4 regions of the Caballeronia zhejiangensis genome follow, and region 1 is predicted to be linked to each of the others. Evidence: predicted binding sites of a transcription regulator. Region 1 holds the regulator's gene; each other region holds the start of a gene.

Evidence for each region. Region 1 encodes FliA, which starts transcription of late flagellar genes. Its sites were predicted from a motif close to CTAAAGTTTNNNNNNNNNNNGCCGNTA; they were not measured.
Region 2: a site for FliA is predicted at 4,119-4,145, ahead of LDZ23_RS00500 (flagellin N-terminal helical domain-containing protein). Genes of this name have one in related genera too.
Region 3: a site for FliA is predicted at 4,050-4,076, ahead of motA (flagellar motor stator protein MotA). Genes of this name have one in related genera too.
Region 4: a site for FliA is predicted at 3,876-3,902, ahead of motA (flagellar motor stator protein MotA). Genes of this name have one in related genera too.

The regions. Positions count from the first base shown of each region.
Region 1 is NZ_CP084283.1:2,851,835-2,857,781, forward strand. It holds gene LDZ23_RS13715 (Rieske 2Fe-2S domain-containing protein) at 1-226, opposite strand, end outside; gene LDZ23_RS13720 (GGDEF domain-containing protein) at 439-1,533, shown strand; gene LDZ23_RS13725 (RNA polymerase sigma factor FliA) at 1,540-2,271, opposite strand; gene LDZ23_RS13730 (MinD/ParA family ATP-binding protein) at 2,290-3,207, opposite strand; gene flhF (flagellar biosynthesis GTPase FlhF) at 3,200-4,972, opposite strand; gene LDZ23_RS13740 (thiamine pyrophosphate-binding protein) at 5,269-5,947, shown strand, end outside.
Region 2 is NZ_CP084283.1:106,285-112,231, reverse strand. It holds gene LDZ23_RS00530 (glucosamine kinase nucleotide-binding domain-containing protein) at 1-694, opposite strand, end outside; gene LDZ23_RS00525 (DNA-3-methyladenine glycosylase I) at 809-1,414, shown strand; gene LDZ23_RS00520 (hypothetical protein) at 1,877-2,302, shown strand; gene LDZ23_RS00515 (hypothetical protein) at 2,319-2,696, shown strand; gene rpsU (30S ribosomal protein S21) at 2,811-3,023, opposite strand; partial or broken gene LDZ23_RS00505 (aldo/keto reductase) at 3,357-4,002, opposite strand; gene LDZ23_RS00500 (flagellin N-terminal helical domain-containing protein) at 4,246-5,703, shown strand; gene fliD (flagellar filament capping protein FliD) at 5,865-5,947, shown strand, end outside.
Region 3 is NZ_CP084284.1:571,380-577,326, reverse strand. It holds gene LDZ23_RS17155 (MFS transporter) at 1-826, shown strand, start outside; partial or broken gene LDZ23_RS17150 (MFS transporter) at 961-2,383, shown strand; gene LDZ23_RS17145 (hypothetical protein) at 2,450-2,617, shown strand; gene LDZ23_RS17140 (hypothetical protein) at 2,710-2,982, opposite strand; gene LDZ23_RS17135 (helix-turn-helix domain-containing protein) at 3,114-3,932, opposite strand; gene motA (flagellar motor stator protein MotA) at 4,171-5,043, shown strand; gene motB (flagellar motor protein MotB) at 5,074-5,947, shown strand, end outside.
Region 4 is NZ_CP084283.1:114,322-120,268, forward strand. It holds gene aqpZ (aquaporin Z) at 1-376, opposite strand, end outside; gene LDZ23_RS00550 (glycosyltransferase family 4 protein) at 623-1,687, opposite strand; gene flhD (flagellar transcriptional regulator FlhD) at 2,324-2,647, shown strand; gene flhC (flagellar transcriptional regulator FlhC) at 2,666-3,220, shown strand; gene LDZ23_RS00565 (YfiM family lipoprotein) at 3,240-3,650, opposite strand; gene motA (flagellar motor stator protein MotA) at 3,948-4,808, shown strand; gene motB (flagellar motor protein MotB) at 4,834-5,832, shown strand; gene LDZ23_RS00580 (response regulator) at 5,900-5,947, shown strand, end outside.

The DNA.
Region 1 (5,947 bases):
CTTCGATGTCGTAACTCCAGCCGTGATACGGACACACGATCTGATCGCGCATCACATGCCCGAGCGACAACTGCGCGCCCCGATGCGGACAGTAATCGCGCCACGCATGCGCCGCGCCGATGCTGTCCCGCCACACGACGATCCGCTCATCGGCCACGATGAATCCGCGCGCGCCGCCTTCCGGTACGTCTTCGCTATTGCAAACGGGCAGCCATTCGGCAGCCAAAGAAATGGATTCGTCGCGCATCGCCGTGAATGAGAAATGGACGTTCTTAAGCTGTTCTTACACGAAACACAGCGTCTTCGCAAAACGTTGCAAAATAGCGGATCGCTCGCTCGGTGCAACTCGATACCACTCCATTCAGCCGATGCCATGCGACGGGGCCGCAGTACTTGGCAGCAAGATAAAAGAAAGAAATCACCATCCAGGGGTTCAGTATGGAGCAGGCGCATCAACCGGCACGCCGGACTTATGCCTTCGCATGGTCCGAACACCGGAATCCGGAACGCGAGCAGGCCACGCTGCGGGTCTGGATGGGAGCGGTGGTTCTTCTGGCTTACGGCGTTTTCGCGTGGCTCCGCCCTTCACACGATGCCTTCCTGACCACGCGCCTCGTCGCGCTCTATGTGTCTTATGGGGCGATCACGCTTCTGATCGTCAGCCGCATGAGCGCGCCTTCTGTTGCGCGCCTGACCGTCACGACCATCGCCGATCAGACGATCCTCGGGCTCGCGCTCGCCGCGGGCGGCGCAACGGCGCTGCCGCTTCTCTGGGTGATGTTCTGGTTTCTGATCGGTTCGGGATGCCGATACGGCAAGCGCACGCTCGCCGTATCGTGCGCGACGGCGCTCATCATCGTCACGGCGATGGCCGTCTGGCAGCCGTGGTGGCACGAGAATCTTCCCGCCGCGATCGGGCTCGCGCTGAGCGTACTCGGCGCATCGGTGTATCTGAGCGTGCTCGTCGATCGGCTCGGCAACGCGAATCGCGATCTAGCGCGTCAGGCATCGACCGATCCGCTCACGGGTCTGTCGAACCGGTACGCGCTGGAAAGAGTCGTCGATCGCGCGATGAACGCGCCCGAAGCCAATGGCGATCACGCCACCGCGCTCCTTCTGATCGATCTCGACGGCTTCAAGGAAGTGAACGATACCTACGGTCACGCCGTCGGCGATCTGCTGCTGCAAGCCTTCGCGGACTCGCTCGCGAAGCGCATGCGCAAGTCGGACACCATCGCGCGTCTGGGCGGCGACGAGTTCGTCGTGCTCGCGCATCAGATGCGCGACCGCGACGCCGTGTTGTCGGTGGCCGACAACATCCATTCGGCGCTCGGCGAAATTACGTCGGTGCAGGAGCGGCCGGTGTCGGTATCGGCGAGCATCGGCGCATGCCTGCTTTCGAGCGCGGCGTCCGCGCATCAAACCGGCATGACCGCCGTGCTGCGCGCCGCCGACCGCGCGATGTACCGCGCGAAAAGTCTCGGCGAAGGGAAAACGGTCTTCGCCGAGACGCGGGACTTCGAGATCAGCTAGGGAACGTCAGGCCTCGACGCTCGTCCACGCCTGCTCGCGCAGCTTCGTGCGCAGACGCGCGACCGCTTGGCTGTGCAACTGACACACGCGCGACTCGCTCACTTCCATCACCGCGCCGATTTCGCGCAGGTTCAGGCCGCGTTCGTAATAGAGGCTCATCAGGAGCTTCTCGCGCTCGGGCAGCTTGTCGATGGCTTCGATCAGCGCGCCGCGAAGGCTGTCGTCGAGCAGCGCGGACAGCGGATCCGAACGATCGACGCAATAGCGGTCGAGGAACGGCTCGTCGTCGGCGGAGCGATCGAAGTCTTCGTAATAGATCAACTGGCTGCCGTGCAAGTCCTGAAGCATCGACTGATATTCGTCGAGCGGCATCTTCATGTGCTCGGCGATTTCCTGCTCGCTCGCCGCGCGGCCGAGGTTCTGCTCGACCTTGTGCACCGCCGATTCCACTTCGCGCGACGTCTTGCGCATGCTGCGCGGCAGCCAGTCGTTCGCGCGGAGCTCATCCAGCATCGCGCCGCGGATGCGCTGGCTCGCATATGTTTCGAACTGCGCGCCCTGATCTTCCTTGTAGCGGCTCGCCGCGTCCAGCAGGCCGATCATGCCGGCCTGAATGAGATCGTCGAGATCGACGCTCGCCGGCATCTTGGCGACGAGTTGGAGCCCCAGCCGTCGAACGAGCGGTGCGTATTTCGTCAGCACTTCCGACTGTGAGAGTTTGCCTTGGGCGTTATACATCTTGGTCACCTATCTTGATCACATCGACGCCGTGCTGCTCAATGCAAAGTCGTGAAGCGCAGCCGCACGATGCGACGCCTCCCGCGCGCCCTGTACAGAGTCGCTAACCGGATTTCGCGCGTCGGCCTGGCCGCCCGCATCGCGCATATAAGGCGCGGGGCGCATCGGCCAGTGCAGGAGCTCCGCCGCGATTGCGCGGTAGTCGCGCGCCGCGGCCGTGGCCGGGAACGCTTCGACTGCGCAGCGTGAGAGTTCCATCGCCCGAGCGACGCGCGCATCCTCGGACACATATCCCGCCTGCACGAGCGACACGGCCAGATACCGGCTCGCGACGCCCGACAGGTTGTCGAACGCGACCGCCGCGTCGGCCGGGTTCTGCACGTGATTGACGAGCACGCGGAACTGGCCGATCGCATGGGCGTAGTGCAGTCGTTTCATGCACGCATACGCCTCGGTGATCGCCGACGCGGCTACCCGCGTCACAATAAGAAAGTCATGCGCCTGCGCCGCGAGCGTCGACAGCGCGCCGTGGCGATCGAGTTGCGCATCGATCAGCACGATGTCCGCCGGACCGTCGAGCAGCGCGCGGCATTGCGCGGCATCGTGAACGATGCGTTCGTCGCGCGGCGCGGCCATCAGCGAGAAGCCGAACGGCGTGCGCTCGACGGCATCGCCGAGCATGCGCCGGCCCGACATCACCGAGGCGAGCGCGCCCGCGTCTTCGGTGCCCACGAGACGGCTCACCGATCCCGCGTTGCGGTGCTCGTCGATCACGAGCACGTCCTTGCCGTGGATGGAAAGCGCCGCGCCGAGATTCACCACCGCCGACGTGCATCCGATGCCCGCCGGTCCGCCCGCGACCGCCACCACGCGCGAACCGGCGCGCGTAAGGAGCCGTCGCAGGCCTTCCGCCTGGTCGAGCACGAACTTATCCAAAGTGCACCTCATGCAGTTCGGTCGTGGCGCGCGCGGACAACGCGGACAGCAGCGCAGGCGTTTCTTCGTCTTGCGGCACGAAGGGCGAGTTGTCGCGCGGGATGCAGAACGCGCTCTTGATGAGAAACCGCTTGGTCGCGACGTACAGGTTCTCCGGCACTTTCTGACCGGTCGACACGTAATGCACCGGCAGCTTGTAGCGGATGACCGTATCGAGCACGCCGCCGAGATTCGTCGCTTCGTCGAGCTTGGTCAGGATGCAGCCCGCGAGCGGCGGCTGGTCCGCCGCGCTCTTGTAGGCCTGCACGACTTCGTTGAGCGTGTCGCCGTGGCTCGTCGCGTTGAGCAGCAGGATGCGCTGCACCGGATGACCCGCGCCGCACAGCATCGCGATCTGATCCGAGACCATGCGATCGCGCTGGCTCATGCCGATCGTGTCGATCAGCACGATATGTTTGTTGCGGAGTTCCGAAAGCGCGAGTTGCAGGTCCGCGCCGTCTTTCACCGCGTGAACCGACACACCGAGAATCTTGCCGAAAATGCGCAGTTGCTCGTGCGCGCCGATACGGTAGCTGTCGGTCGTGAGCAGCGCGACCTTGCTTGCGCCGAAGCGCATCACGCAGCGCGCGGCGAGCTTGGCCGTCGTGGTCGTCTTGCCGACGCCAGTCGGGCCCATCAGTGCGAACACGCCGCCGCGTTCCATCAGCGCGTCTTCGCTGTCCATCACCGGAATGTTCGATTCGAGCACCTGCTGCACCCACTCGAGCGCGCCTTCGACGCTCTCGAGTTCCGGCATGTTGTCCACCATCATGCGGACGAGCTGCGCCGAGAAACCGGCGGCGAACAAACGCTTCGTGAGCGCGCCACCCGTCGGGTTGCGGCGCTGGCGCTCGCCCCACATGAGACCGGAGAAGTGCTCTTCCATCATCGAGCGCATCGACGAAAGCTCGTTCATCACCGTTTCGTTGACGACCTGCTCCATGCGCGTGCGGATCGCTTCGGTAACGACGGCCGCCGCGTTCGCGGGCAAGCCATCGAATGCGTGTTCCTTCGATGCCGGCGCGGCGTTCGCCTCGGCTGCTTCGGCGTGCGGCGCGCTCGCGTTGATCTTCTGCGCGGCGCGGCGCGCGGCGATTTGCGCGGCTTCGCGTGCCCAGTCGGGCGTTTGGACCTTCGGCTCGACGGCGGCTTCCGCGCGCTTCGTTTGCTGACGCATGGCGTAGCGGGCCGAGTCCGCCGTCTTTTCGACGCGCGTCTCTTGCGCAGTCACCGGGACCGGCACGCCCATGCCGCGTGCGATCGCAGCCGACGCGGTCAGCGGACGGTTCGACGGCATCGACGCCTGCTGCGCGATGCGCTTCGCATGCTCGATCAGCCACGGATTGGAATCGGCCATCGTCGGCGGCGTGTCGTCTTCTGCGCGAGCTTCCGGCTCGGCGTGAAATTCATCGTCCGCATCGGTGTTCGCGCCGAAGACGGACGAGAACACATCGCCGCTCGCGTACGGATTCGCGGCCGGCTGCTTCGCCGGCATCGCGGCTGCAGCGGCGGCCAGCGCGGCGCGCGACGTGCCCGCCGAACGTGCTGCCTGTTCCTTCGCGGCGGGCGAGATCGACGCGATGTCGCTGTCCGCGACGCCGACGATCTCGACCGAGCCGTCATCGAGCGTGCGATTGGACAACACGATGGCATCGGGGCCGAGCGCTTCACGAACCTGGCGCAGTGCGTCGCGGCTGTTCGCGCCGATGAATTTACGAATGTTCAAACTTGCCCCCGATGAGGTGAAACTGCGATCTTTAGCAAGCGGACCCACTTGGCTCGTTGCCGTGTCCGCTTTTCAGTGAAGCCATTATTGCGAACTTGAGTCTTTGTCCATCGCTGGATAAGGGGTGAGAAAAAGGGGTATTTCGGCTGATGGAAGCGCGCCGTGCATCGCAAGGGCGGGCGTTTGCGCGGAAAAAGATTCCGCTTCGCCCGTTTCCGCGCGCGGGCGCGGCGGCGTAAGCTTTAGGCTCCGCGCGCATCGAAGCCGCGCCGGACAATCAAAGGAGACTTCTTCGCATGACGTCCGCTGTCCCTTCCTCACAGGATCAAACCACCGGCGCGCGATTGCTCGTCGATGCGCTCGTCCATCACGGCGTCGAGCGCGTGTTCTGCGTGCCCGGCGAGAGCTTTCTCGCCGTGCTCGATTCCCTGCACGACGAGACCGAGCAGATTCAGACGATCGTCTGCCGCCACGAGGCGGGGGCGGCGAACATGGCCGAGGCGGTCGGCAAGCTCACCGGCAAGCCGGGCGTCGCGATCGTGACGCGCGGGCCGGGCGCGACGCACGCGTCGATCGGCGTGCACACCGCGTTTCAGGACTCGACGCCGATGATCCTGCTCATCGGCCAATGCGCTCGCGATCACATGGATCGCGAGGCGTTTCAGGAAATCGACTATCGGCGCATGTTCGGGCAGATGGCGAAGTGGGTCGCGCAGATCGACGATCCGCGCCGCGTGCCTGAATACATGAGCCACGCGTTTCACACGGCGATGTCCGGCCGTCCGGGTCCGGTCGTGCTCGCGCTGCCGGAAGACATGCTGACCGAAACCGTCGATGCCGTGCCGCCCTCGCCGCGATATCAGCGCGTGGCGGCGTCGCCGTCGAAGGCGCAGATGGAGCGCCTGCGCGAACTGCTCGCGAACGCGAAGAAGCCGTTCGTGATCGCGGGCGGAAGCGGCTGGACCGCCGAGGCGA
Region 2 (5,947 bases), 290 kb from region 1:
CCAGCAGACGCGCGGCCTCGGGATGGTCGCGGAACTCGAACACGGTGGGCGCAAGCGTCGCATAAGCGGTTTGATTCGCGGCGCACAGCCAGACGACGAGACTGTCGCGATCCGTCGCGCCAGTGTGGGCGAGCATCGCGCGCGACCAGCCATCTTCGGGCGCGCGGCCGTCGAGCACGCGCTGCAGATGCACCACCGCGCGCAGGCCGAGCCACGCGCCGCTGGCTTCATCGCCGCTCGGAAAGCCGTAGCCACCCGCGATTCGGCAAACGCCCGATTCGTCCAGCGACGCCGCGATGCTGCCCGTGCCGAGCGCGACGATCACGCCGGATTCCCCGCCGTGCGCGCCGAGCACTGTCGTATAGGCGTCGCTTTCCACGCTCAACGCGCGCACGTCCGGCGCCGCGCCGAGAAACGCGGTGAGCCAGTCCGCGTTGTTGACGCCCGCCAGGCCACAGCCGAGTGCGCAGTTGCGCCAGTCGAACGGCAGCGCGGCGGCCTCGAATGCGCGCGCGCACGCGTCGCCGATCGATTGCCACGCGCGCGCCACCCCGAGCCCGAGCCCCGAAGGTCCGCCGCTCGCGCGCGCCAGTTCGTTGCCGTGCGCGTCGGCGAGAATCACGCGCGTGCCGCTCCCGCCGCCGTCGATGCCGAGCAGGAAGCCGTCAAATGCCGAAGTCGAAGATGTAGTCATGGGCGCAAGCTTACCGGCGGCCGCGACGCGCGCCAATTGGCCGAATGGCATAGATGGCGCGAGCCGGGCGATCCGCTATGCTGACGCGATTCAAAATAATGATGAGGACTCGCAATGGCAGACACCGAACACACCCGCTGCGCCTGGGCCACGACCGACGCGATGATCGAATATCACGACGGCGAATGGGGCGTGCCGTCGCACGACGACCGGCATCTGTTCGAAATGCTGGTGCTGGAAGGCGCGCAGGCGGGCCTTTCCTGGTCGACGATCCTCAACAAGCGCGAGGGCTATCGCGCGCTCTTCGCGGGCTTCGACATCGACAAGCTGGCGCGCTTCACCGAGAAGGACGTCGAGCGGATCGTGCAGGACGCGCGCATCGTGCGTAACCGGGCGAAGATCGAATCGGCGGTGCTCAATGCACGCGCCGTGAAGCAGATCCAGCAGGAGCACGGCTCGTTCGCGGATTTCGTCTGGTCGTTCGTCAACGGCAAAACGATCGACACGCCGCGCGATGCGAAAAATCCCACGCCCGCGTCCACGCCGGAATCGGACGCGCTCAGCAAGGCGCTCAAGAAATACGGCTGCAAGTTCGTCGGCACGACGATTTGCTACGCGTTCATGCAGGCCACCGGCATGGTCAACGATCACGCCGTGGGTTGCATGTCGCGAGAAAAACCTAAGACAAAACGGAAGACCGTTGCAAAAACCCCGCTTTGATCGATTCCTATGCGGAAAAATCTTGCCTTTTGACAACATCGTATAGCCTAATTTACGTGATCTAGGGTAAATCCTTATAGATGACGGTTTTTTTGCAGTGAAGCACGCGCAATTGCCCGAACTGCAAGGCTTTTGGCCGGGTTTTCCGCACTGCACGAACGTACGAGCCGTGTAAAAATGGCTTCCTCGCGTGCGCTGGCGCACCTTTTTACCGTTCCGAACCGTTATAACTGACGGTGTACGGATCGTCACTGAGTGTAGAAATCCGACGCGAGCACACAGGGCGCAGTCAGACCACACGCCCAGGCCGGGAAAACCGCCGTGCTCGGAGCAGAGGCCGGGCGGCGAGCGTCGATTCTGTTGCGCCACATTTGCAACGACGCTGCCGCTTTCGGTAAGCAGGTGCAGGTTCTCGAATACTTAAACGTATGGCCGCTGCGCAGGGGCGCAGGGGAGAAGATCATGAAAAGCTTGAACTTCCTGACGCATCAGGAGATTTTCAACAGCGCAGTCCAGCATCTTTTCGGACAAGGGCAAGCGGCTTTGCTGCCGCGGGGCGGCGGCGCCTATCGCGGATACTGCGGCGGCTGCCCTGTCGGGAGCTTCATCAAGCCGCGCGACTATTTCACCGCGATGGAAGGCGTGCCCATTCGCTTCATCGCGAAGCCGCCCGAGCAGGTGCCGGCGTACATGGATGTCGGCGTCGTGGCGCTGAAGCGCGCGCTGCTCCGTTCGCGCATCAACGTGTTCGATCCCAACACCGTCGAGCTGCTGTCGTGCCTGCAGAACGTGCATGACGTCTTCGGCAAATGGGAATGGCGCGAGCGTTTGACGTCGATCGCGCGTCAGTTCGGGTTGTCAGCCGAACTTCTTAAAACGGCCGCGTGATATTGCAGGTGCTGTGATGTTGAGCCCTATTACGATGTTGAGCCCGAAGGACATTTACGAGCGCGTCAGCGAGCACTTGCTGACGCAGCGCGCGGTCTCGGAAGACGACAACGGTTCGTGCAGGCTTCGCAGTCCGGAAGGCCGCAAGTGCGCGATCGGGTCGCTCGTGCGCGACGATGTGTACGAGCCGGAGCTGGAAGGCGTCGGCATTTCCTACTATCGGCATGCGCGGGACGGCGGTCTGCTGCGGGCGCTCTACGCATCGAAGGTGAATGCCTACGATCCGAACATCATCGATCTGCTGATCGAGCTGGAGGAAGTTCACGACTACGCCGAAATCGAAGAGTGGCCGGCGTTGCTCGCGGCGCTTGGCAGGCGTCACGCGTTCGTCTGAACGCCCTCGCTAAAAAAGGCAATAGAAACGAAAACGGCGGTGCGCCCTTACGGGTCGCACCGCCGTTTTGCCGTTCGGCGCGAGGATCCGAAAACCCTCGCCCGAACAAGACGCTTAGTGCATCTTCTTCGGCAGCATCTGGCTGCGCAGGCGCTTGCGCAGGCGCGCGACAGCGGCGGCCTTCTTGCGCTTGCGCTCGGTGGTCGGCTTTTCGTACGACTGGCGCTCGCGCAGTTCGGCGATCAGGCCATTGCGCTCGATGGTGCGGCGGAAACGCCGAATCGCGACATCGAACGGCTCGTTTTCTTTGAGGACGATAGTGGTCATGTAAATCCTGGTTTGCTAAACGTATTTTCAAGCGCGCGACGACTGCGAGTTGCCGCGCCCCGGCACTCCGATCGTCCGCCGGACGTGAGTACGGCGCGACGGACACGAGCAAAGCGGCCACGGAGGCCGGAAAAGAGAGCGTTGAGATTCAGCCGCGGAAGCGGCAGGCGCTTTCGAAAGAACCACACGAAGGCGCGTTTCAGAGCCGTTCGCCGCTGTTGGTTGACGTTGTCATTTTCAGCGGCGAAGGCAGGAAATCGGGCACATTTCTCGATTCGGGCGCGATGTTACCAGAACACCGCGCCATTGCCAACTCCCGCGCGCCGGCCAACTCAGTTGCGCGACCGACGTGGCGCTGGCGATCGGCGCCGTCACGCTCGGGCGCGCGATCATCCACGCGAGCGCGACCGTCGCGGGCGTCGTGTCGTTGTATTCGGGTTGCAGAATCTGATACGCCGGCAAGCCCGAATCCTTCGCGACTTTCAACGCCTCTTCTAGCCGCTCGCCCGTGTAGTTCGACGCGCCGATCACCCGCACCTTCCCCGCCTTGATGAGCGTCTGATACGCGTCGAGGGTTTCGTCGAGCGGCGTGGTTTCGTCGTCGTAATGGGAGAAATAGACGTCGATGTAATCGGTCTTGAGACGCCGCAGCGAATCGTCGACGGCCGCCGCGATGTTCGCCGCCGAGAGCCCGGCGCGCGTGGACAGCTTGCCGACTTTCGTCGCGAGCACGACCTGGTGGCGCTTGCCGCTTTCCCTGAACCACTTGCCGATGATCGTCTCCGATTCGCCGCCCTGATGCCCGTGACCCAGGCGGAATAGACGTCGGCGGTATCGATGAAATTCAGGCCGTGATCGACGAAGGCGTCGAGGATCGAGAACGACATGCGCTCGTCGGCAGTCCAGCCGAACACGTTGCCGCCGAAGACGAGCGGCGCAACTTTTTCAGTTCCGATGTGCCGATATTTCGTGTCTGCATGTGCGCTCCGAATGCGTCGTGAGGGACGGAAAAGCATACGCGCGAAATCGGCGCCTTGCCGGGCAAGGCTTCGCGGCCTCGCAACAGAATTCGTTACACAAATCGTTTGCGCGGGCCTTAAGTTTTTTTCGAGGGGCCCGATAACCACAAGTAGGCGGCCGGCTATCACCGAGCGCAGGACCGCCAGGCAACTTACTCGGTGCTTTAGCCAAAGCCAGATACAGTCTCCCAGGAGAGAACAAAATGATCGGTATCAACAGCAACATCAACTCGCTGGTTGCACAGCAGAACCTCAACGGCACGCAAAGCGCGCTGTCTTCGGCGATCACCCGCCTCTCGTCGGGCAAGCGCATCAACAGCGCTGCTGACGACGCAGCAGGTCAGGCAATCGCGTCGCGCATGACGTCGCAGATCAACGGTTTGAACCAGGGCGTGTCGAACTCGAACGACGCGGTCTCGATGACGCAAACCGCATCGAGCGGTCTGACCCAGATCTCCGACAACCTGCAGCGTATCCGCCAGCTCGCGGTGCAATCGGCGACGGGCTCGCTCTCTTCGACCGACCAGGCCGCTCTGCAAAAGGAGGTTGCCCAGCGTATCGCTGAAGTGAATCGTATCGCTTCGCAAACGACGTATAACGGCTCGAACGTGCTCGACGGCACCGCCGGCAAGGTCAGCTTCCAGATCGGCGCGAACGTCGGCCAATCGATCTCGGTCGATTTCTCGCAAGGCGTGTCGGCGGCTTCGCTCGGCAGCGGCTCGGCAAGCAAGGGTTCGGTGCTCGGCACGGTCAGCGGCCTCAGCCTGAAGAGCGACGGCACCGCGGCGGCATCGGGCACTACGCCCGCCATCACGTCGCTCAATATCCTTGCTGACGGCAAGGGCGGCTACACGTTCACGGATCAGAACAACCAGGCCATCGACAAGACCGCCAGCGACGCGCTGTTCACGGTCACTTCGAGCGTGGCCGGCGCACCGAGCACGATCACGGCCAAGGCTGGCGGCGCGCTCGCGCCGAGCAGCCAGTTCGCAGCACTGAGCACGGCGAACACCGCAAATACGCCGAGCGCTCCTGCACAGTCGGGCACGGTCATCGGCACGGTGTCGAACCTGAACATCGACGCGGCGACGGGAAAGGACGCAACCTCTTCCACGACGTCGTTCATCACCTCCGTGACGGCGAAGGCCGACGGCGCAGGCGGTGTCACGTTCTTCGACCAAGACGGCAAGAGCCTCGGGGACGGCATTGCCGCCGGCTCGGTTGCGAAGTCGTTCCTGACGGTGAACGCAGGCGCAACGACGACTCCGACGACTTTCTCGCTCACATCGGCCGCGAACGTGTCGGCCAACACCGCAGTTGACGCGGCCAGCAAGCTGAACGCCGCTCCGAGCCTTGCGGACATCGACATCAGCTCGACGGGTGGCGCCAACGCCGCGATCCTGTCGATCGACAACGCGCTGAACACGGTCAACTCGCTGCAAGCAAACCTCGGCGCTGCGCAAAACCGCTTCACGTCGATCGCTTCGACTCAGACGCAACAGTCGACCAACCTGTCGTCGGCACAATCGCAAATCACCGACGCGAACTTCGCGCAGGAAACCGCGAACCTGTCGAAGGCTCAAGTGCTGCAACAAGCTGGCATCTCGGTGCTGGCTCAAGCGAACTCGATGCCCCAGCAAGTTCTGAAGCTCCTCGGCTAAGCAACATCGCCGACGCTGTAGCCGGCGCGCATCGGCAAGTACAATGCGCGCCGGATGTAAAAAGCATTGCGTCGGGAGCTCGTCTCCCTGTGCGCGTTTTCGGGAGACGATTACTCCCGCTCAATTCCAAGCGATCGCGAAGCAATACGACCGGAGTACTCATGACCACCGTAGCCACGACAACGGGTTCCACTGTCGATCCGACGAGCGCCGTACAGCAGGCCGCACAGTCGATCATCAGCGG
Region 3 (5,947 bases), on a different replicon from region 1:
GGGGCGTCATATCGGCTATGCGTGCGGCACGCTCACGGCCGGCCTGACGGCGGGCATTCTGCTCGGCTCGCTGATCGCCACGGGCATCAACAAGGCGTTCGCGCCGGCCGAAGTCGCCGATTTCGCGTGGCGCCTGCCGTTCCTGCTCGGCGGCATCTTCGGTCTGTGCTCGGTGTATCTGCGTCGCTGGCTGCATGAAACGCCGGTGTTCGCCGAGTTGCAGAAGCGCAAGTCGCTCGCCGCGGAACTTCCGCTCAAGGCCGTGCTGCGCGATCACGGCCGCGCCGTCATCGTGTCGATGCTGCTGACGTGGATGCTTTCCGCCGCGATCGTCGTCGTGATCCTGATGACGCCGACGCTGCTGCAGAAGCAGTTCCACATCGCGCCGGCGACGGTGCTCGTCGCGAACTGCGCGGCGACGCTGTGTCTCACGATCGGCTGCGTGCTGGCGGGCGCGATCGCGGGCCGCATCGGCGCGGGCAAGACGATCTTCGTCGGCGGCGTGGCGCTCGCCGTCACGTACTGGATGATGTTCCAGCAGGTCGCGGCCGATGCCTCCGCGCTTTTGCCGTGGTACGCGCTCGCGGGCTTTTTCGTCGGCGTGATCGGCGCGATTCCGTTCGTGATGGTCAAGTCGTTCCCCGCGGCCGTGCGTTTCTCCGGCATCTCGTTTTCGTACAACGTCGCGTATGCGGTGTTCGGCGGACTCACGCCGATCGTCGTCTCGCTGATGATGAAATCGAGCCCGATGGCGCCCGCGATCTACGTCGGCGCGCTGTGCGCGGTCGGCGCGCTGACGACGTTGTTCATCAAGCAGGCGCGCTGATCCGGCGTTAGCGTTCCACACGCGAAGTGGCGCACCGTTCACGCGGTGCGCCATTTTTCATTGCGCTTTCACGTTTCGGCCCACGCCGAAACATCGGCCGCGCCGCGCGCCTACGATGGCCGGCATGAACTCGAATCTTTCTTCATCCGAAACGCGTCTGTCCGCACCGGCAGACGCTCACCGTGACGGCGACCAGCGTCGGCTTCGTCGTCTCGCAACTCGATGTCTCGATCGTGAATGTCGCGCTCGCGCGCATCGGCCACGATCTGGGTGCGAGCGTCGCGAGCCTGCAATGGACCATCGACAGCTACGCGCTCGCCTTCGCCGCGCTCATGCTCTCGGCCGGTTCGCTCGGCGACCGCTTCGGCGCGCGGCGCATGTTCGTCGGCGGACTCGCGCTGTTCGCGCTGGCGTCGCTCGCGTGCGCCTTTTCCGGCGACGCGACGCAACTCATCGCCGGGCGGGCCTTGCAGGGCGTCGGCGCGGCGGCGATGCTGCCGAACTCGCTCGCGCTGCTGAACGCGGCGTGCGGCCACGACCGGCGTCTGCGCGCGCGAGCCGTCGGCTTGTGGACGGCGGCGGGCGCGGTGTCGATCGCGGCGGGACCGATCGTCGGCGGCGTGCTGATCGCGGCGTTCGGCTGGCGCAGCATTTTCTGGGTCAATCTGCCGATCTGCGCGGCGGGCATCGTCGCGACGCTCGCGTGGATAGAAAACGCGCGACCCAAAGATGCCGGTCGTGCGCGCGGCATCGACCTGCCCGGCCAGGCGCTGGCGATCGTCGCGCTCGCCTCGTTCGTCGGCGCGGTGATCGAACTGCGCCCGCTCGGACCGATGCATCCGCTCGTCATCGGCGCTTTGCTGCTCGCGCTGGCGGCGGGCGGCGCGTTCATCGCGATCGAGCGCGAAAGCCGCACGCCGATGCTGCCGCTGTCGCTCTTCGCCGAGCGCACGTTCAGCGCGGCCGTGGCCTTCGGTATCGGCGTGAATCTCACCTACTATGGAATGGTCTTCGTGCTGAGCCTGTATTTGCAGCGCGTGCTCGGTCACACGCCCTTGCAGACCGGCCGCGTTCCTGCCGCTGACGGGCGGATTCCTGATCTCGAACCTGGCGAGCGGTCCTGTCGTCGCGCGCTTCGGCTCGCGCGGCCCGATGATCTTCGGCGCGCTGCTCGACGCCGCCGGTTTCGCCGCGCTCGCCTTCGTCGATGCGACGACGCCCACGGCCGCGCTGCTCGTGCCGTTCCTGCTGATTCCATCGGGGATGGGACTCGCGGTCCCGGCGATGACGACCGCGCTGCTCGGCACCGTCGGCCAGCCGCGTGCGGGCACGGCGTCGGCGGTGCTCAACACGGCGCGGCAGGCGGCGGGCGCGATCGGCGTCGCGGCGTTCGGCGCGCTCGCGGCTCATGGCGACGGCGCGGCGAGCGCGCACCAGATCGTCGATGCGGTGCGCTGGTCGGCGGCGATCTCCGTCGCGCTTCTGTTGTGCGCCGCGTTGATCGCGCGTCATGTGAACAATCCGGCGAGCGCGAACGCCGAAGAACGTGTTACCTAGAGACGGACGTCGGGAACGGCCGTTGCAACGCCCAGGTAAAGCCGCGAATCTTTTGAGGACAACACCATGTCGACAATGCCCCGCTCCCCCGAGGAGCCGCTCGAACCGGACCCGGACAAGCTGCTCGATCCCGACGCCGCGCCGAACCCCGAAGATCCGGACATGCCTGACGGCCCGGATTCCGCGACGCCGATGGTGCCCGCCGATCCGAAAAACGGCGAACCGCGCATGTAGAACGCCGGGCGGCCATCGCGCGCATAAAGCAATGCCCGCGCGGCCTTGAAAGCGGCGCGGGCATTCTTACTGATGCTCGTGGACGAAGAGCGTTACAGGCTAGTGGTCTGCACCGCGCCGGTTTCCAGCGCACGCTCGATGAGCGCTTCCTGCTGCGCCTTGCGAACGGCATCGGCGACGAGCGTATCGGGCGCTTCCACTTCGGCCTTGATCGCGCCGATGATGCCGTCCGCTTCGACGATCACGAGCGATTCCGCCGAATCCGCACGGCTGATGATGACGCGCAGCGGCCCGCCGCCCTCCGCGATGCTGGCGCAAAACTGCATCGTTTGCCCGCCGATCACTTGTTCGAATGTTTGAATCATCGCTGCCTTCCGCGTTGGTTGGACAAAAGCTGACACAGGCTGCGCGCCAAGCGGCGCGCAGCCTGCTTTCTCATTGATCCGCGCATGTCGACTAGGTTCAATTCTGTAAGCATGCGCGGCGCGACGCAAGCTCAACGTCTTGCGTCGGCGAGTTCGCGAAGGATGGCGGCGGTCGAATCGTCGGCGGGAAAGAAGGCTTCGATCGCAAGCTCCGACAACGTGATGTCGACGGGCGTGCCGAAAACCGTCGTCGTGCTCAAGAACGACAGCACGCCGTGCTGCGTGCGCAAACGCAAGGGCACGACGACGGGATCGGTCTCGCCGCGCGGCTCGTGGGTCGCGTGACGCGGCGCGGGATACGCCTCCAGTTCGGCCAAGAGCGAGACGAGCGTCGCATCGCCGGACACGTCGATTTGCCGGCGCAGGCGCGCGAGCAGATGCGCGCGCCACTCGTGCCAGTTGTCGATGGCATCGGCGAGACCTTGCGGATGCATCGACAGCCGCAGCACGTTGACCGGCGGCACGAGCAATTGCGCATCCGCCGATGCGACGAGCGGCGCGAAAGCCGCGTTGGCCGCGATCATCGTCCAATGACGATCGACCGCGAGCGCGGGATACGGCTCATGCCCTTTGAGCACGAGATCGACAGCACGCCTGGCAGCGGAAAGTTGCGGATCGGCCAGCGCGCGCTCGCGATAAAGCGGCGCATAACCGGCCGCGACGAGCAGCGTGTTGCGCTCGCGCAGCGGCACGTCCAGTTGCTCGGCGAGGCGCATCAGCATGTCCCGGCTCGGCAGCGAGCGGCCCGATTCGACGAAGCTCAGGTGACGCGTGGACACGTCCGCAACGCCTGCGAGATCGAGCTGGCTCATGCGCCTGCGCTGACGCCATTCGCGCAATAGCGCGCCGACGTCCGATCGAACGGCCGGATGTACGAGGGTCGAGTTCATGCAACCGATGTTAGACGAAACATGATCACGCGATCCATTACCTGCGAAGTAAGCGGCGCCACGAACGTAACATTTACGCCGCAAACATATGCGAAGAAAAACTTGCGCGCGACACCCTAAATCTCCGGCACTTTCGCGCCGATAAGTCCAACAACAAGCGAACAATGCGTCGCGAGCCGTGCGCGTCTCAATCCCGAGCACGCACGGCCCGCGGCGCCCGGACTTTTGCGGAGAAATCATGTTTGTCATCATCGGATGGTTGTTGGTCATCGGCTCGGTGATCGGAAGCTTCGTCGGCGTCGGGGGCCACCTCGCGGCCCTCGTGCAACCGTTCGAGCTGCTGTGTATTTTCGGCGCGGCGATCGGCGCGTTCGTCGTGTCGAATCCGACCGCGACGCTCAAGAAAACGTTGCAATCGATTCCGAAGGCGTTCAAGGGCGGCGGCTACACGAAAGAGAAATATCTCGCGCTGATCGCATTGCTCTACGAACTGCTTCAGAAGGCGCGCAAGGAAGGCATGATGGCGCTCGAAGCCGATGTCGATGCGCCCGAGTCCAGCCCGGTCTTTCAGAAGTACGAGCACGTCATGGCCGATCATCATCTGCTCGACTTCATCGTCGACTATCTGCGCATGATGTCGGCGGGCAATGTCAACGCGCTCGAAATGCAGGATCTGATGGACGAAGAGCTCGACACGCACCACACCGAAAGCTCGATCGCCGCGAACGCCATTCAGAAAATGGCCGATGGCCTGCCTGCATTCGGTATCGTCGCCGCGGTGATGGGCGTCGTGCACACGATGGGCTCGGTCGGCGCCGCGCCCGCCGTGCTCGGCGAGATGATCGCGGGTGCGCTCGTCGGCACGTTCCTCGGCATTCTGCTGGCGTACGGCTTCATCGGCCCGCTCGCGGACCTGCTCAACGCGAAGGGCGCGGCCGAAGCGAAGCCGTTCCAGTGCGTGAAGTCCGTGCTGCTCGCATCGATGAACGGTTATGCGCCGACGATCGCGGTCGAGTTCGGCCGCAAGGTGCTCTTCACCGCCGATCGTCCGAGCTTCAAGGAACTCGACGACGCGGTTCGTGCCACCAAGATGCCGAAGGCGGCTTCGTGATGACATCGGGTACGCAAAGGACCAACGCACATGGCTGAGAAACCGTCACGCGATCCGCTGCAGTCCGTGCTTGCGCCGACTGTCGTCGTCAAGCGCAAGAAGAAGGCGCACGGACACGGCCATCATGGCGGCGCATGGAAGATCGCCTACGCCGACTTCGTCACCGCGATGATGGCGTTCTTTCTGTTGATGTGGCTGCTCGGATCGACATCGAAGTACGACAAGGAAGGCATCGAGCAATACTTCAATACGCCGCTTTCCGCATTGTTCGGCAACGATGGCGGCGCGTCGGCGCATACGAGCGTCATCGCGGGCGGCGGCAGGGATCTGTCGAGCACGCGTCCGGGTGAAGGCAACAAGACCCAGACGCAACCGGTGCCGCAATCGATCGCGCGCGCTGCCGTTGCGATGGACGACTTGCGCAAGCTGCAGCAACTCAAGCAGAAGCTGATGGCGCTCATCGAGCAGACGCCTGCGCTGCGCGCGTACAAGGATCAGATTCGCATCGCGATCACGAGTGAAGGCTTGCGTATCGAGATCGTCGATTCGCTCAAGCGGCCGATGTTCGCATCGGGCAGTTCGAGACTCGAAAGCTATGTGACGACGATTCTGACGAACATCGGCGCATCGCTGAACGATGTCGATAACCGCGTGTCGATCGCGGGGCATACGGATGCAGTGCCCTATTCCGGCGGTCAGGCGGGCTATTCGAACTGGGAGCTTTCGAGCGAGCGGGCGAATGCCGCGCGGCGCGCGCTCGTCGCGGGCGGCATGAAGGAAAGCAAGGTGCTGCAAGTGCGTGGACTGTCCGACGTGCTGCCGCTCAACAAGGATGTCGTCGACGAGCCGACGAATCGGCGGATCAGTATTCTCGTGCTGAACAAGGCCGCGGAACAGGCGTTCT
Region 4 (5,947 bases), 300 kb from region 1:
GCTCGCCGAAACCGTTCGCGGCGAATGCGCTCGACGCGAAGTCGAAGCTCGGATTGCCCGTGGCGATCAGATAGATTACCCACGCGCCGAGCGTCGCGCCGATCACTTGCGCCGCGATGTACGGCACGAGATCGCGCACCGGAAAGCGGCCCGCCGTCGCGAGCCCGATGCTCACGGCCGGGTTCAGGTGGCAGCCCGAGACGTGGCCGATGGCGTAGGCCATCGTCAGGACGGTGAGACCGAATGCCAGCGAAACGCCGGCGAATCCGATGCCGAGTTCAGGAAAGGCCGCGGCGAGCACGGCGCTTCCGCAGCCGCCCAGCACGAGCCAGAAAGTACCGAAAATTTCAGCGCCGAGACGCTTCGACAAATGCATGATTCTGCCTTCGTGAAAAAGATGAAAAGCCGTTGATTTCAAACAAGAACGCGTGACGCGCTTTTGCGCAGCGCAGTTTAAGCGCGGTGTCTTTGGCGAACTGTCAAAAATGGTCGATCGGCTCTCAATTCACGGGCATTGCACCGAAACTTCGGATCATTCCTTAGCGAATGTCTTAACAAGCGCGCAAAAAAATGCCGCCCGGCAAGCGGGCGGCAGTTCCAGCAAATCTGGTCAGGAAGGCAATCAGCCCACCGCGACCTGACGCAACACCGGGCGCTTCGCGGCCTGAAGCATCGCCGTGTAGCTTTCGACGTAGTTCTGCGCCATCGTCTGCGCGCTGAACCGGCGCTCGAACTGCGCGCGGATTTCCGTGCGCGACAGCTCGTCGAGACGTTGCAGCGCGCCGACCGCGCCTTGCACGTCCTCGCAGATGAAGCCCGTCACGCCGTGGTCGATCACTTCCGGCACCGAACCGCGATTGAACGCGATCACCGGCGTGCCGCAGGCCATCGCCTCGATCATCACGAGGCCGAACGGCTCGTTCCAATCGATCGGGAAGAGCAGCGCCTTCGCGCCCGACAGAAATTCCGGCTTCTGCGCTTCATTGATCTCGCCGATGAACTCGACGTGCGCCTGCGAAAGCAGCGGTTCGATCGTCGACTTGAAGTATTCCTGGTCGACCTTGTCCACCTTGGCGGCGATCTTCAGCGGCAGACCGCTCTGGGCCGCGATCTTGATTGCGAGATCGGCGCGCTTTTCCGGGCAGATGCGGCCCAGGAACGCCAGATATTCCGGCTTCTTGTGGGGCTGCGGCGTCAGCAACTGGCTCGGCAGACCGTGATAAACGGTGTTCAGCCAGTTCGCCTGCGGCAGCGGCCCGCGCTGATTGTCCGAGATCGAAATGACGTTCGCCTTCGTGAACGTGTTGAAGATCGGCTGCAGTTCCGGCAGATCGAGCCGGCCGTGCAGCGTCGTCACGAACGGCGTGTCCATCTGCGTGAACAGCGGGAACGGCATGTAATCGAGGTGGAAGTGCAGCACGTCGAACTCGTGCGCGCGCTGGCGGACGGTTTCGAGCAGCAGCATGTGCGGCGCGAGCGCGTCGCGCACGGTCGGATCGAGACGCAACGCACGCGGCCACACGGGTTCGAGCGTCGCCTTGGTTTGCGAATCGCCGCTGGCAAACAACGTTACATCGTGGCCGAGTTCGACGAGCGCATCCGTCAGATAAGACACGACGCGCTCAGTGCCGCCGTAAAACTTCGGAGGAACTGCTTCGTGCAACGGTGCAATTTGTGCGATTCGCATAACGTGACTCTCCATGTAGGTAAGGCATTGCAGTCACGCTCCGGTCGAGCGCTCAACGCATGCCATTCGGGCGGGCCGCGTGTGGTTGGACGCCGCCCGAGACAGGCCCGGAGATGAAAAAACATCGCGACCGGGTTATCCCTTACCGATCATTATCGGGATCGAGACCGGCATTTCACTTCATTTTTCAATCGCTTATCGTTGTTACAGCGCGATACATGTGCTGTTACGAAGTCAGAAATTGCATCGATGGCGGCGATGAGGGCGGATTTGAAGCGTCGGACGCGCCGGGCGGCATGAATGAGCAATTCACGGTCCTGCGGCCTGAAAGGCGCGACAGCGCGCGCCCGTCGTAAAAATACGGGGCGCGGCTATTAAGTCAGACGAATACGTGCCGATAACGCATGTCTGCCGAGCGGCATCGAAGCGGCCGGCTTGTAAGAAATTTTCCTACACGATTCTTCGCGAAACTCCGTCGCAGCGTCGGATGCTTTATCCGACAGGCGCGGCGGCGGGCATCGGCGACAATCGAATCGACAACAGACAACACGCGCGGGGCCGCATTCGCGTTTCTTTGCGAATTCGAGCAAACGTTCCCGCCGGGCCTGACCAGCCACGTTTCGATTCGGGGAAAAGATGACGACCAGCACTACGAGTACGCTCGCGGAAATCCGCGAGGTGAACCTGTCGTACTTGCTCCTCGCTCAGCGGCTTCTTCAGGAAGACCGCATCTCGGCGATGTATCGCCTGGGCCTTTCGGAGCAGGTTGCGCAAGTTCTGGCTTCGCTGACGCTCGCGCAGGCAGTGAAAGTGGCGTCGTCGAGCCATTTGCTGTGCCGCTTTCGTTTCGATGACCACGCGATCCTTTCGTCGCTCGCCGACAAGGACCGCAGCGCGGCGCTCGCGCACGCCCACGCGGCGATTGTGCTGGCGGACAGTCCCGTCGAGCAGATCGGCTGACGCCGCGCGCGAAGCCCGATGGCGACGAAAAGCGTGGTCGCGGAGGTCCGCGAAATCACTTTGGCGATCGAGCTGATCGAGCTCGGCGCGCGCCTGCAACTGCTCGAAGCGGAAACGAGCCTGTCGCGCGACCGTCTCATCAAGCTCTATAAGGAACTGAAAGGCGTGTCGCCGCCCAAGGGCATGCTGCCGTTCTCGACGGACTGGTTCATGACGTGGCAGCCGAACATCCATTCGTCGCTGTTTCACGGCATTTATCGCTTCATGGCGGCCAACGACAAGAGCCAGCCGACGATTCACGCGATCGTGAAAAGCTACCGCCTCTATCTCGAACACGCGGCGCTGTACGGCGACGAACCCGTGCTGTCGCTCACGCGCGCGTGGACGCTCGTGCGCTACTTCGAATCCGGCATGCTCCAGACCAACGTCTGCACGCGCTGCCGCGGACGTTTCGTCGCACATGCGTACGAACTGCGCGCCGGTTACGTGTGCGGCCTCTGCCAGCCGCCATCGCGCGCGGGCAAGACGCGCAAGGCGGGCGCGGACCGCGAAGCGGGGCGGATCGCCGCCTGATCCGCGCGCCCGCGTCCGTCTAAAAGCGATCGTGGTACGAAAGCCCGACGGTCATCCCGTGCGGCGTGCGCTGATACATGATCGCCCAATGCGTCACCGATGCGCCGATCCACGCACCGAGCGCGTCGGCGGCCAGATCCTTGTAGGAGAAGCCGTCCGTGCGGCAGGTTCCGTCGACGATTTCCTTCACCAAGCCCGGCGCAGTGCCGATCAACGTGCCGTAGACGACCGGATGGTCCGAGCCGCGCGTCAAATAGGCGCCGAGCGCGCCGAACGGCGCGGACGCGGCCACGTGGGCAAGTTTGTCGGAGCCGGTCCAGCTATCCGATGTCTGCATACGCCAGCCGCCGCGCGAACCGCTGCAGTCGAAACCCGCATGGGCGAATGAACTCGCGGTCACTGTCAGCGCGAGCGCGCTGGCCTGTTTCATTGCTCTTGTCATCGTTCTCTCCGATTTCCCGACTTCGCGTCTCCAACAAAACTGAACGCGCGTTCGTATTATCGGCAGGAAATGTGATGTTTCGTGTCGAACGGGAAAATTTTGTTTCGCCGTTAGGAAAAGTTCGAGATTTCAGCGATTGAGACGCAGATTTTGCGAAACAGCGAGAAGGTCGCGCGGCAAACCGCACGGAACGTACAGCGGTTTGACCGTGCCCCAAAGTTTTCCAGTCGAGTGCCGTAAACCACTTAACGGCGGTCTTACCGCATCAAACGTGAGGACTCGACTGTGCTGATTTTCATTGGATCGCTCGTGACATTGCTGTCCGTCTTCGGCGGCTATGCCATCGAAGGCGGCCACCTTGGCGCGCTCATGCAGCCGGTCGAAATTCTGATGATCGCGGGCGCGGGCGTCGGCGCGTTCATCCTCGGCAACAACGTCAAGACCATCAAGGCGACGATTCAGGTGCTGCCGACGCTCTTCAAGGGCGCGAAGTACGACAAGAGCATGTACATGGAGCTGATGGGCCTGCTCTACGTGCTGCTCGCGAAAGCGCGCAAGGAAGGCACGCTCGCGCTCGAAGCGGATATCGAAGATCCGGCGAAGAGCCCGGTGTTCAGCCAGTACCCGAAGATTCTCGCGGACCATCACATCGTCGAATTCCTGACGGATTACCTGCGCCTCATGGTGAGCGGCAACATGAACGCGTTCGAGATCGAAAGCCTCATGGACGAGGAAATCGAGACGCATCACGTCGAAGGCGAAGCGCCGGCGCACGCGCTCACCAAGGTCGGCGACGCGATGCCCGCGTTCGGCATCGTCGCGGCGGTGATGGGCGTCGTGCACACGATGGCCTCCGCCGATCAGCCGCCCGCGATTCTCGGCGAGATGATCGCGCAGGCGCTCGTCGGCACCTTCCTCGGCATTCTGCTTTCGTACGGCTTCATCGGACCGCTCGCGAACGTCGCGGAACAGCGCGTCGCGGAGCAGACCAAGATGTTCCAGTGCATCAAGGTGACGATCCTCGCGAGCCTGAATGGCTACGCCCCCGCGATCGCGGTGGAATTCGGCCGCAAGGTGCTGTTCTCGACGGAGCGCCCGTCGTTCTCCGAGCTGGAAGAACACGTGCGCAAGGTCAAGTCGAAGTGACTTCCGCCATAGTCGAGACACAGCGATGAGCAACGATACCGATCGCCCGATATTCATCAAGCGCGTCGTCGCGGGCAAGAAAGGCCATCACGGCGGCGCGTGGAAACTCGCCTACGCGGACTTCATGACCGCGATGATGGCGTTCTTCCTGCTGATGTGGCTGCTTTCGTCGACGTCGCCGGTGCAGCGGCGCGGCATCGCCGAATATTTCCAGATGCCGCTCAAGGCCGCGATGGTCGGCGGCAAGACCGTCGGCATGGACAACAGCATCATCATGGGCGGCGGCCGCGACATTTCCAGCACCGACGCAGGCGCCGCGCGCAAGACCGATGGCGCCACGCAGCTCGCGCAGCGCGCCTCGTCCGACACCGACGAAGAACTGCTCAAGTCCGCGCAGGGCGAGCTCGAACGGCGCGAGCAGGTGCGCCTGCACGATCTTCAGGTGAAGCTCATGGCCGCGATCGAGGCCAATCCGACGCTGCGCCAGTTCAAGCAGCAGATCCGCATCGAATCGACGCAACAGGGCTTGCGCATCGAAATCGTCGATACCCAGAAGCGCCCGATGTTCGCGCTCTCCAGCGACGCCGTGCAGCCGTACATGCGCGACATCCTGCGCGAGATCGGCCGCTCGCTCAACGACGTGCCGAATCACATCGTCGTGCAGGGACACACAGACGCCGTGAAGTACGCGGGCGGCGACAAGGGCTACAGCAACTGGGAGCTGTCCGCGGACCGCGCGAACGCGTCGCGGCGCGAGCTGGTCGCGGGCGGCATGGACGAAGGAAAGGTGATGCGCGTGCTCGGACTCGCATCGACGCAAAACCTGAACAAGAAAGATCCGCTCGATCCGGAGAACCGGCGCATCAGCGTGATCGTGCTCAATCGCAAGACGGAGCTGTCGATGCTGCGCGACGACGGCTCACGCGGCGCGACGCTCGACAACGGCACGGACGCGAACGGCAATCCGTCGTCGGCGCTCGGCCAGCTCATTCCCGGCGTCGCGGTGAGACCCGCGGCGAAGTGAGCAAAAACCTCGAAAAAGACGCTCAAGTGTCGACACGTTTCGACCGTCATCCCGGCAAGAGACAAACATGATCAAACACATTCTGGCAATCGACGATTCAGCCGCGATGCGGCAA